Regions from separate parts of the Agrobacterium sp. 6Ca8 genome, predicted to be linked through region 2. Evidence: riboswitches for the same ligand, from Rfam matches in the RefSeq annotation. Region 2 holds a riboswitch; each other region holds the start of a gene.
The links. A riboswitch is a leader RNA that binds a small molecule or an ion and turns the genes downstream of it on or off. The one in region 2 is predicted to bind cobalamin.
Positions count from the first base shown of each region.

Region 1 (4,247 bases), on a different replicon from region 2:
AGGTGGCAGCTCTATTGGAGAGATCGCTTTCCGATGGGGATTCAATGACCTCTCGCATTTCAGCCGATCGTTTCGGAACCAGTTCGGTGTCGCGCCACGCGAATATCGAGTGCAATAGTGCAAAGCAAGCAGCACCTGTTTGACGTAGACGGGTTCGTGGACGGTGGATAGCGACGGAACTACCGCGGCCGGCGACTTGTCTTAACCCTCGACAGGATCAAAACCATCAAATCCTCAGTTGAGTTGTAATGAATGTGTAAATTTTCTAATCTGGCGACGACCTGCTCTTCGGAATTGCTTGAACAGGCCGTCTTGGCAGCTTTGCGCCAAGAGGCGGACATCCGTCGAAGCCTTCAGGATGATCCGCGCCGTGACCTTATAGCCATTCGTAAGTCTCCCAGCGTTTGTCGCGATGGGCGCGGTGGCGGCGAACGGCTGCCATCCGCAGGTTCAGACTATCAAAAAACTAAACAGTGAGCTCTCTTCGGACGATCTCAGCTCCTGCGCTCAAGGAATTCAGCTTGTCTCTTGCCACACGACGAGACAGGGGGGCCATGCCGCAATTGGTGCAGGGGCAAAGTTTATCTGCGTCGACAAACTTAAGCGCCTTTCGCAGCGTTGCAGCGACTTCCTCCGGGGTTTCGATGGTATTGCTTGCCACATCGATGGCCCCGACCATCACTTTCTTACCTCGAACAAGTTCCAGAAGATCCATTGGGACATGAGAATTGTGGCATTCGAGGGAGATCATACCGATGCCGGATTTCTGCAGCCTGGGGAGAGTTTCCTCATACTGCCGCCATTCTGACCCGAGTGTCTTTTTCCAATCCGTATTGGCCTTTATGCCGTAACCGTAGCAGATATGGACGGCGGTCTCGCACTTCAGCCCTTCAATCGCCCTGTCCAAAGTGGCGACACCCCAGTCATTCACATCGTCAAAGAAAACGTTGAACGCAGGTTCGTCGAACTGGATGATATCGACGCCGGCAGCCTCCAATTCCTTTGCTTCCTCGTTGAGTATCCCGGCAAATTCCCAGGCAAGCTTTTCACGGCTCTTATAATGGCCATCAAAGAGAGTATCGATCATCGTCATCGGACCCGGCAACGCCCATTTGATGGGTTGTTTGGTCTGCTGGCGCAAAAACTTGGCGTCTTCGACGAACACGGACTTCTGGCGAGACACGGCGCCGACGACTGTCGGGACACTCGCATCGTAGCGATCGCGAATTCTGACTGTCTCGCGTTTTGCAAAATCGACCCCGTCGAGGTGCTCGATGAAAGTCGTGACGAAATGTTGGCGTGTTTGCTCGCCATCACTGACGATGTCGATGCCGGCCTGTTGCTGATCGTCCAGTGAAAGGCGCAGGGCATCTCTCTTGCCTTCCAGTAATTCCTCGCCCTCCAGCTTCCAGGGCGACCACAGTTTTTCGGGCTGCGCAAGCCAGGAGGGTTTCGGCAGGCTGCCAGCGGTCGATGTGGGGAGAAGTTTCTTCACGGTGGGACCTCTTATAAGTGATGCTCAGGCGGGGCGGTGAGCAAACAGTTGCTCAAGGACGGCGCGGTATGGCTTGATGAAGTGTTTTTCGGTGAACTTACCCTGATCCACCGCCAAGCGATTTCGTTCGTCGCGATCGTAAATGACCCGGGTCAGCGAATAGTCCTGGTGCTTCAGGTTGGGCTGGTAAAATGTCCCGGCTGCTGCGTTCGCATTGTAGATTTCGGGGCGATAAATTCTCTGAAACGTTTCCATCGTGCTGATGACGCCGATTAGCTCAATATTGGAGTAGTCGCCCAGCAAGTCCCCAACAAAATAGAACGCCAACGGCGCAACGCTGCCTGCAGGCATGAAGTAGCGAACCTGCAATCCCATTTTCCCGAAATACTGGTCGGTGGACGAGAACCCATTCTGCCGGTATTCGACGCCCATCACGGGGTGATGATTTTCGGTCCGGTAATAGGTCTTGCTGGTCGAGGCGCTGATGCAAATGACCGGCGGCTTGCGAAAGTGCGAGCGGTAGGCATCCGACCGCAGAAAAGACTTGAACAGGTTTCCATGCAGATCGCCGAAGTCGGCCGGAATGCTGAAGGCAGGAACGCTCTTGTTATGCTCCGGCAGCACAATACTGAAATCGTAGTCCCGCACATAGGAGGAGAAGTTATTCCCCACAATGCCGTCGATACGTTCACTGGTTTTGTGATCGATGATCGTCGTCTTCAGTATCTCGATGAGGGGAAATTTTTCACCTGCGACATCGAAGCTCATATCGACCGAAATGATCTCCAACTCGACCGAGTATCGGTCCGATTTGGGATTATCCCAGTGAGCGAGGGCGTTGAAGCGGCTGTCGATCATGCGCATGACATTGCGCAGGTTTTCCTGCCGCTTTTCGCCCCTGGCCAGATTGGCAAAATTGGTGGTGATGCGCGTATGTTCTGAAGGACGATAGTCCTCATCGAAGGGTACGCTCGTGATTGTAAAAATGCAGGTCTGAGACATGTTGTGCCCCTATAAAGTTGGGGGCATGGGTCTGCGGACGCATAGCAAGACAGGCCGCGACAATGCAACCGTTGCTACGGCACACTGGGACACCCCGCCCGTGGACGTTATTTCACCAAAGGCAGGTCTCCTGGCTCACGGATCATCACTTCCGTCCGTCTTCCCGGGGTAAACCAGTGACATGTTGGACTTCAGCTCGCCGCTTACAGTTGCGGGGGCAGCGTCGGCTTTTCCGCATGACACGGAGCACCGACTTCCCTCTTAGCCCCGGCACGTTGCGTGCAACGACTGGGGAACCTTAGGCGTGACGACCATATTGTAAGCTACGCCATCGGTCAACTTCATATAACGATATCTTTATGTCCTTAAGTCTGCGTTTCCATCGCCGGTTCCGACCGAGTAGGTTGCATTCGGCGTTGTCAGGCGATTCTCACATACGCGGACCTGGCCGTGGCAAACGTCTCGCTCCACGCAGTTGAAAGGATCAGACCACACCACGAATAGTTCCTAGCGCGGGAGCAGCCTGGTGATACCGTCCAGGCGCCCAGAGCGCGTTCCGCCAGACTTAGTCGCTCCAGAAGAGCCAGTACGTCGATCGACAGTTCAGGAGGCAATTGGGGCAGCTAGAAGGCGCGCATGATTTCGCCTGCCGCAGGCGTTTAATTGAAGCGGCCTCGCCGGAGGTTGGGATGCTATTCGGACATGCCCTACTGTGCCGGCGCAGCGCTAATAAAGGGATCGGCGTTTGAATTAAATAACGAATGAGCGAAGGCAAGCACCCTTAAATTGCGGGCCGATAACATCACGGGCGCGTATCCGCAACAGCACCGCCGAATTTGTGCTCGGGCCTTCGAACCGCCCCATGTAGTTGAAGGTGCACAGGAAGTTCCGATCCGCACCGGGCATCTGACAGGTCTGGCAGTGGGCGGTATTCGGCTTCGTTAATCGTACTGTCAGGCTTGAATCACTGGAACTGCTAGTCGGCAGTCAACGTTGCGGTTTTACGCTTTTCGCCGCTTTCAGCAGCGTCATGCGTCCCAGTTTTCAATCTCCGGCGCAACGGCCTGGAGCAATATCCTCCTGCTGCCGCCGAGACGAACGATTATCCCTCACAAAAACGAATACAACCGCTTTTTCTAAGAAAAGGGTTCCAGCCTTTCGCTGCAAGGATTGCCCAGGCAGTAGCCCCGACATGCGGCAACCTGAAATATTTGAAGTCGGCAAATGTCGAGGTCGGCCCGATCATCAGCCCGGTCGTCAGTTCGTCCCCGACTGTCGCGTAGATCAGGTTATCGGGAGATATTTGTGCGGCAATGGTGGCAAGCAGCGCCTCGGCCCGGTCGGCATCGCCGACCTGCTGAAATGCCAGCGCGGCCTGGGCCGTACCTTCCAGCCACACGCCATCCCGATCGTCGTTAAAATCAAAACCTCCCGCAACCGCATAATGCCGATCAACCCAATGCAGAACACGCCCACTGCGGCCCCGAAACTCCGGCACGGCGAGAATGGGCCAGAGCTCGGAATCTATTCCGGACTGGCTCGAGTTGGGTGTGTCGCTTCCAGGTTGGCTGCCGACGTAAAACCGTCCCTGCTGCTCATTCCACATCGCATCAAGAAATTTGCGTGTATTATCCCGCATCGCCTGCCAGGCGCGCGCTCCCTCAATTTCGGCGAGCCAACCCGCAACGGCATATACATCGAGATTATGTTCCGTCGATTTCCACTCGAGTTTTGCCGGTGCAGGCTCATG
Region 1 covers NZ_AP026435.1:530,244-534,490, reverse strand. Annotated here, with positions in the region: gene ACZ5A6_RS26230 (helix-turn-helix domain-containing protein) at 1-118, shown strand, start outside; gene ACZ5A6_RS26225 (methionine synthase) at 467-1,495, opposite strand; gene ACZ5A6_RS26220 (DUF1852 domain-containing protein) at 1,520-2,497, opposite strand; cobalamin riboswitch at 2,601-2,813, opposite strand; partial or broken gene ACZ5A6_RS26215 (Fic family protein) at 3,008-3,156, opposite strand; gene ACZ5A6_RS26210 (hypothetical protein) at 3,600-4,247, opposite strand, start outside.
Region 1: another riboswitch for cobalamin. It lies ahead of ACZ5A6_RS26220 (DUF1852 domain-containing protein); the one in region 2 lies ahead of nrdH (glutaredoxin-like protein NrdH).

Region 2 (4,247 bases):
CGCGGATGGCGTGATAGGTCACCGTGTAGAAATAGATATTGGTGAAATCGATGCCCTCTTCGGAGCCGTAGAAGATGCGCTCGCGCGCCAGATAGCCATGCAGGTTCATCTGACCAAGCCCGATGGCGTGGCTCGCATCATTGCCCTTTTCCACGGAAGGGACAGACGAGATGTGGCTCATGTCCGAAACGGCCGTCAGCGCCCGGATGGAGGTTTCGATCGTCTTGCCGAAATCAGCCGAATCCATTGCTGAAGCAATGTTGAGCGAGCCGAGATTGCAGGAAATATCCTTGCCCATATGGCTGTAAGAGAGATCGTCGTTGAACTCGCTCGCCTCGCTGACCTGTAGGATTTCCGAGCAGAGATTGCTCATGCTGATACGGCCGGCGATCGGATTGGCGCGGTTAACCGTATCCTCGAACATGATATATGGATAACCGCTTTCGAACTGAATTTCTGCGATGACTTGGAAGAACTCGCGTGCCTTGATCTTCTTCTTGCGGATGCGACTGTCGGCGACCATTTCCTGATATTTTTCGCTGACGGAAATCTCGGTGAACGGCACGCCATAGACCCGCTCAACATCATACGGCGAGAACAGGTACATATCCTCGTTGTTTCTCGCGAGTTCGAAGGTGATATCAGGGATCACCACGCCGAGCGAAAGGGTTTTGATCCGGATTTTTTCGTCGGCGTTTTCGCGCTTGGTATCGAGGAAACGCATGATGTCGGGGTGATGGGCATGCAGATAGACCGCGCCAGCGCCCTGGCGCGCGCCAAGCTGGTTGGCGTAGGAGAACGAATCTTCCAGCAGCTTCATGACAGGAATGACGCCGGAGGACTGGTTTTCGATCTGTTTGATCGGCGCGCCGGCTTCGCGAATATTGGTCAGGGACAGTGCTACGCCACCGCCACGCTTGGAAAGCTGCAATGCTGAATTGATGGACCGGCCGATGCTTTCCATGTTGTCTTCCACACGCAGCAGAAAACAAGAAACCAGTTCACCGCGGCTTTTCTTGCCCGCGTTGAGAAAGGTCGGGGTTGCCGGCTGGAAGCGGCCGGAAATGATTTCATCCATCAGATCGCGGGCAAGCTGCTCGTCGCCACGCGCCAGAGCCAGCGCCACCATGCAGACGCGGTCCTCATAACGCTCCAGGTAACGCTTTCCGTCGAAGGTCTTCAGCGTATAGGACGTATAATATTTGAAGGCGCCGAGAAATGTCGGAAAACGGAACTTTCTGGCATAGGCCTCGTCGTAGAGGTCACGGACGAAATTGAAGGAATACTGGTCCAGCACCTCCTGTTCGTAATATCCCTCGGTCACGAGATAATCGAGCTTTTCCCTGAGATTATGGAAAAACACCGTGTTCTGATTGACGTGCTGAAGGAAATATTGCCGTGCCGCAAGGCGGTCCTTGTCGAGCTGGATCTTCCCGTTTTTATCGTAGAGGTTCAGCATCGCGTTCAGCGCGTGATAGTCCAGTCCCGCGTCCAGGTGTTTCTGCGCAGCGGTTACTTGTTGTTTGGCATCCGTGTTGCGCACCGCGCTCGAGGTCAGCGTGTCCAAAATCGTTCCAATCCATGATTGACGTTGGCGACATCTTCCTCCGTGCCGAGAAGCTCGAAGCGGTAGAGAAACGGCACCGCGCATTTACGCGACACGATATCTCCGGCGGATGCGAAAGCTGCGCCAAAATTCGTATTTCCCGCCGCGATGACGCCGCGAATGAGATTTCGGTTTGAGGGCTCGTTCAAAAACCGGATAACCGGTTTCGGTACAGTTCCTTTCATGCCGCCGCCCCCATAGGTGGGGGTGACGAGAACATAGGGCTCCGACACGTGAGGAACGTCTTCCTCGGCGCCGAGCGGCAGGCGAAGCAATCGTCGCCCCAGTTTCTGAAGGAAGCGATGAGTGTTCTCAGACCGGCTGGAATAATAGACGATCAGCCCCATCGCATCGCCTCCTCAGCTGATCGAGCCAATCATGTCCGGACGGAAACCCGCCCAATGGCGTTCGCCGGCAACGACCACGGGGACCTGCATGTAACCAAGGCCGCGAACGCGATCGAGGGCATCCGCATCTTCGGAGATATCGACGATCTCGTAGCTGACACCGATGCGGTCAAGCGCACGATAGGTGGCAGTGCACTGGACGCAGGCGGGCTTGCTGTAAACGGTGACGGTCATTGTTTCCTCTTTCGAAGCCGCTTTTACGCACGGCTCAACATTGCCCGCCTGCAATCGCAAGCGGGTGGCGATGGTTCTGTCATTCTGGCGAGGCGCGACTCAGGCCGCGTAAGATCGCTGTCTACGCCGACGAGCGTAGAAACTCATAAAAATGCACTGGCATGACTTCACCCCGAAGCTTGTTCTGGAGGGGGCAGAAAAGGGCGCATGCAATTCATTTGCGTCATACACCTTCCTTCCGGACACCCCGCCCGTGGACGTTTTCGCTCAAGGCAGGTCTCCTGACTTGCGGGTCAAAACATCCATTCCCACCTTCCCGGAGCTTTTAGCGCCAGTGGCTCAAATCGGAACGATGCTCACCGCTTACAGTTGCGGGGGCAGTTTCGGCATTGCTTCACCATAATGGTGTTGCGCACCGAATTCCCGTCTTAGCTCCCGACGCTTGCGAATCGAAAGAACCTTGAACACCACATATAGTATATGAGGAATTTTTTTCGTCAATAATTAGACATGCGAAAGCCCCACCCTGTGGATCAAAAAGATTCAACACATGGTCAACAAAGGCTTAACGGTGAATGCTCGATGCCGCCTACGGACGGAAGCGGCGGGTTATTCCCAGATATCGATGCAAATATCGGCGGGGCGGGAATTCTCAATCACCCGCTTTCCGTTGGGAAGATCATTCTCGAACAGTTTGGCGTGAATCTCGGTCGCATCGAGACCATAGCCCTGCCATCTATCCCGCAGGCGTTCCTCGAGCACCGCAACGGATGGGCCTACGAAGACGGTAAGATCGAAGCTGCCGGAAAGCTTCGTCCACGGCGCCTCGTTCAACAGCAGATAGTTGCCTTCGGCAAGGATGAAGCGTGTTTCTGGCGCGATGGCGCGAGCGGAGGCAATGGCAATTTCGCGGGAGCGGTCAAAAACCGGGACAAGAATTTCCTGCCCGCCCTGACGAACTGCGGAGACGATATCAAGAAAGCCGCGCACGTCGAAGGTCTCCGGTGCGCCTTTTCGCGGCAAGAGCCCCCGTTCTTCGAGAATACCGTTATCCATATGGAAGCCGTCCATGGGCAGGACAGCCGCAGCCTCGCCGCGCGCCACGAGGGCACCGCACAGGGCATCCGCCAGCGTGGATTTGCCGGCCCCAGGGGGACCGGCAATGGCAATGATAAAACGAGATTTATCCTCTGCCCGCCGAAGAACGTCTTCGACGATCGTTTCAAGCTTCAACGTCATGCGGCCAGCGTTTCCTTTGGCGCTTCCTTGGCGCCCGTCATGAAGGCGACGGCGTCGGACATGGTATAGTCCTTCGGATTGATGACGCATAAACGCTTGCCCAGCCGATGAATATGAATCCGGTCAGCAACCTCGAAAACATGCGGCATGTTGTGCGAGATGAGAACGATCGGTAGCCCTCGCGCGCGCACATCCAGAATAAGCTCGAGAACGCGGCGGCTTTCCTTGACGCCGAGCGCCGCTGTCGGTTCGTCAAGGATGACGACCTTGGAGCCGAAGGCGGCTGCACGCGCCACCGCAACACCCTGGCGCTGGCCGCCGGAGAGGGTTTCCACCGCCTGATTGATGTTCTGGATCGTCATCAGGCCGAGTTCAGAGAGTTTCTCACGGGCAAACTTTTCCATCGCCGGACGGTCCAGTGCCCTGAACAGGCTTCCCTGAATACCGGGTTTGCGGATTTCACGGCCGAGAAACATATTGTCGGCTATGGACAATGCGGGAGACAGCGCAAGGTTCTGATAAACGGTTTCGATACCAGCCTTGCGCGCCTCGATCGGCGAGCGGAACTGTACCGGCTTGCCTTCCAGCCTGATCTCCCCTTCATCGGGTGTCACCGCACCGGAAATCGCCTTGATGAGAGAGGATTTTCCAGCACCGTTATCACCGATGACGGCGAGGATTTCGCCCGGATAAAGGTCAAAATCGGCATTGTCGAGCGCAGTCACACGACCGTAGCGTTTAACGAGATTGCGTGCTGTGAGGATAGGTTCTTTTGCCATCAGCCTGCTACCTTTCTGATCCACTGGTCGATTGCGACAGCC
Region 2 covers NZ_AP026433.1:2,671,846-2,676,092, reverse strand. Annotated here, with positions in the region: gene nrdE (class 1b ribonucleoside-diphosphate reductase subunit alpha) at 1-1,459, opposite strand, end outside; gene nrdI (class Ib ribonucleoside-diphosphate reductase assembly flavoprotein NrdI) at 1,555-1,953, opposite strand; gene nrdH (glutaredoxin-like protein NrdH) at 1,966-2,187, opposite strand; cobalamin riboswitch at 2,442-2,665, opposite strand; gene ACZ5A6_RS12980 (nucleoside triphosphate hydrolase) at 2,797-3,426, opposite strand; gene ACZ5A6_RS12975 (ATP-binding cassette domain-containing protein) at 3,423-4,205, opposite strand; gene ACZ5A6_RS12970 (ABC transporter permease) at 4,205-4,247, opposite strand, start outside.

Region 3 (4,247 bases), 1.4 Mb from region 2:
ACATCACGCTCGGCGTCACCCGCACGCTGACGGAGGGCCTGCATGTCGGCCCCATCCTGCTTGGCACGGCACTTCCCGCCCATATCCTGTCGCCCAGCGTCACCTCGCGCGGCGTTGTCAACATGGCGGCCTTTGCCGTCGTGCAGGCATCGCACCCTTCGGTGTGATGAAGGCGTATTAACGCAGTTTTGAACATGCTGTTGCCGCATTGCGGCAACAGCTTATGTTATCTTCCTGAAACACGGATTTCCCGAAGCATAACACCCTCGCCACCGGCCGGGGACATCGAACGGATCGCACCATTGACCCGGCGCCGCAGCATTATCGGCCTCCTGCTTCCCCTTGTTTTCATCGCCCCGGCCGCTGCTTTCGCGGATCAGGTCTGCGATACGCTTTATGCGCAGCTGCGCGAACCTCCGCGTGTCATCGGCAACACCGCCGAGGTACGGCGTTACGCCAATGCGCTCACCCGCCAGAACATCGAGATCCGCAGGATCAGGAACGATCTGCGCCGTTACGGCTGTTCATCCGCAAGCGTCACCGTTTATGGCAGCCCGAATGCCGAACTCTGCGCGGAGATCAGCGACGCGATGGCCGATGCGCAGAGCGAACGCGATGCCATCATCCGTGACCGCGACTATGCCATGGCGGCCCAGGGCAGCGATGATGGCGACATCAGACGCCAGCGCATTCTCGCCGCACTCGACGCCAATGGCTGCAGCGCCATTCCGGAAACAGAAGCGCACCAGCCGACGGCACCCGATGTGACACGTTACCCCGACGCCTTCGGCGAACAGAGCAATCCGCCAGGACAGGCAGGGCTTTCGCCATACCCCAATGCCGCTGCTGAAGGCGGGCTCAGGACGCTGTGCGTGCGCACCTGCGACGGCTCGTTCTTCCCCATCGCTTCCAATGCCTCGCCGCTCGATTTCCGTGCGCAGGCCGAACAATGCCAGAAAATGTGTCCGGGTACGCAGACGGAGCTTTATTTCCACTCCATGACGGAGCAGGAAACGGCTGACATGGTCTCGGCTGAAACAGGAAAGCCCTACAAGGACCTGCCGACCGCCTTTGCCTATCGAAATGCCTCAACGAAAGCCCCAGGCTGCGCCTGCAACATGGCCGCCTATCACGAGGAGATGAAGCAGCAGGAGGCTGCGCGGCCGGAAGCTGAGAAACCCTATTCCAGCATCACGACCATTCCATCACCGCAAGGTGACACCCCCAAAAAACCCACCGAACTGCAGCAGGCCGCAAAGCCGCCGGAACAACCGGTTCCGGAACGCGACTATGACCCGAACAACAGCAAGGTCCGCGTCATCGGCCCTAAATTCCTGCCCGACCAGACAGGCCGGATCGACCTGAAGAACCCGGCGCTGAAGGGCATTCAGCCGCAGCAATAGCTCCCATCAGGCACACGGTATGGAGTTGGCAACGCTCTGTCTCACTCACAAGACGGTCGCGTCTTCTCTTTACCGTCCACCCCAGCGATTGCGAAACACCAGCTCCTCCAGCGGCACGCGCTGGCGCCACCCCTTCACCGCCAGTTCCGGCTCGGTATAAAGTGTATCGACGCGGCCGAGGCATAGCCAGGCGACGATCTCGATGTGGTCGGGAATCTCCAGAATGGTACGAATGTCGCTATCGTGGAAAATGCTGACCCAGCCGACGCCGATGCCTTCGGCGCGCGCTGCAAGCCAGAGGTTCTGGATGGCGCAGACGGTGGAATAGACATCGGTGCGCGGATTGTGGGTGCGGCCCAGCACCACCTTGCCGCCACGCGTCGGATCGCAGGTGACGCAGATGCTGAGCGGCGCCTTGCGGATGCCCTCAAGCTTGAGGCTGCGGTAAAGCGCCTGCTGCTCCCCCTCGAACATCGCCGCCGCCTCGCCATTGGCGCGGCTGAAGGCAACCCAGGCTGCCTGCCTGACCGCACCGTCAGTGACGAGCGTGAAATTCCACGGCTGCATGAAACCGACTGATGGCGCGGAATGCGCCGCCTTCAGCAAGCGCTCGACCACATCTTCCGGCAATGGATCCGGAAGGAACTGGTCGCGCACATCACGGCGGGTTTCGATGGCACGGTAGATCGCCTCTCGCTCTCCCTCGGAAAACGGGTAGGCGGGCGAAAGCGCGTGATCGAATGCATCGGCGTCGAGCGAACTGGTCGCGAGTGGATCGGTCGGCATCGTCTATCCCCAACAATGCTGGCGCGCCGCCACGAAAACCGGCTCCGGTTTTCACCTGCACGACGCGCTGCTGCAACAACCTGCCGCCGTCCACGCGGTCTGGTCTATCCTGTCAGGCCGGTCTTCTGACTCGGCTTCGTCCGCCCACTTTCGCCTTCCCGAATGGATTCAGTGGCATCAAGAAAAAGGGCATCCGCCTCACAGCGCTGGGCACGTTCCGGTCTTGCACCGGATTCCCGATTCTCCCGCCCTAAAGGGCAGGCACCTGACGAAGAAGCTTATGAGCAACAAAGATTGCAAATACAAGTATCTTGCGCAGCGATGCGGCAATGTGACCGTGGCCACCTCACCTGCGTATTGCGGCCTTCAGCCGCCGCGCAGACGCGCGCCGGCTGAAGCACTCCCTACCGCATCACCCAACGGGAAAATACCGCACATAAGCGAACTCATCCCCGTCCGGTGACCAGTTGGGCGAATTCATCGTTCCCTGCCCGCCGAAAAGGTCAAACAGCGTTTCGGCATTGCCGCCATCCATATCCATCAGCCGCACGCGCACGTTGAGGTCGCGCGGATGGTCGAAGACTTCGGCGTCGTAGGAGACGAAGACGACTTTGTCACCGCTGGGGGACGGATGCGGGAACCAGTCGCCATAGGCGCTGTCGGTGATACGCTCGACGGCCGAGCCATCCACCCGCACGCGCCAGATCTGCATCTGGCCGGTGCGGCTGGAGTTGAAATAGATCCATTCTCCATCCGGCGAATAATCCGGCCCGTCATTGCGGCCCTCACCATGGGTAAGGCGTGTCTCAACGCCGCTGTCTATGTCCATGGAATAAATATCGAAAACCTGATCGCGAATGCCGCAATAGGCGAAACCTTTCCCGTCCGGCGACCAGCCGTGCCAGTAGGACGGAAGGTTCTTAGTCATCAGACGCGGCGTTCCGCCCGTCGAAGGCAGCAGATAGATGGCACTCTTGCCGAACTCCACCTTGTCGGAAATGGCATAAAGCGAACCGTCAGGCGAAATGCCGTGGTCATTGTTGCAGATTGTCGCAAAGCCGGTATCGACCTTTTCCGGCGAAGGGTCGCCGGCAAGTGACAGGCGATAAAGCAGACCGTCGCAGTTCAGAAGCAGGTATTTCCCGTCCGGCGACCAGTTCGGAGCCTCGAACAGCTCCGGCGTCTGCCAGACCACCCGCATCTGCCGAGTGCGGGTGTTGAAGATTTCGATGGAACTGCGCATGCTGCCTCCCGGGCCTGTCGATCGTCTGGCGTGGAGCGTTGAATGGCACAAACATTCCGTTTGCATCCGCCACCGCCGTGATTATGATCCTATTGCCGCAGGCACCGCCCTGCAAATTCAAATAGGAAAAAACAGCAGCGTGCCGGCACCGCCCGCACCCCTGCCCGTTTCTCCCAGATCCGAGGTTCCGCGATGAACACCATCGCCGATCACGGCATCCGCTTCGGTCGGATCGCCGCAATGCTTCCTGTCAAGAATATCGAGAAGGCCCATGACTTTTATGTCCGTGTGCTGGGCTTCGAAAAGACCTTCGAAAACGGCAACCCTGTCGGTTTCATGATCTTGAAACAAGGTAATGCCGAGTTGCACCTGACATTGCAGTCGACGCACAAACCGGCCCCCTTTAATGTGGCGCATATGCTGGTCAGCGACGTCGACTCGCTGCACGCGCTTTGCGAAAGCCACGGGCTTCGCATCATCAAAAGTCTGCAGGACAAGGATTATGGCCTGCGGGCTTTCGTTTTCGAAGACCCGGATGGCAACCGCATCGATGTGGGGCAGGTTATTTAACGAGATAGGGAAACGGCGGGGCGTGTCCGCGCCGTTGGAGGAAAAGGATGCTTCTTCGCCATCGATATATGGCGAATCCGCAGCATCCGCACTCCGTCACCCCGAACTAGATTCGGGGTCCAGCAAGCTCCCTCCATGCCCTCCTTCGACTACCTGTCCCTGAACCGGTTGGTAATCGGATAACGGCGATCGCGGCCGAAGTTCTTCTTGGTGATCTTCACCCCGGGCGCGGATTGGCGGCGTTT
Region 3 covers NZ_AP026433.1:1,316,276-1,320,522, forward strand. Annotated here, with positions in the region: gene ACZ5A6_RS06535 (NADP-dependent malic enzyme) at 1-167, shown strand, start outside; gene ACZ5A6_RS06540 (DUF2865 domain-containing protein) at 303-1,403, shown strand; gene bluB (5,6-dimethylbenzimidazole synthase) at 1,473-2,189, opposite strand; cobalamin riboswitch at 2,288-2,473, opposite strand; gene ACZ5A6_RS06550 (TolB family protein) at 2,602-3,432, opposite strand; gene ACZ5A6_RS06555 (glyoxalase superfamily protein) at 3,625-4,002, shown strand; gene ACZ5A6_RS06560 (NAD+ synthase) at 4,152-4,247, opposite strand, start outside.
Region 3: another riboswitch for cobalamin. It lies ahead of bluB (5,6-dimethylbenzimidazole synthase); the one in region 2 lies ahead of nrdH (glutaredoxin-like protein NrdH).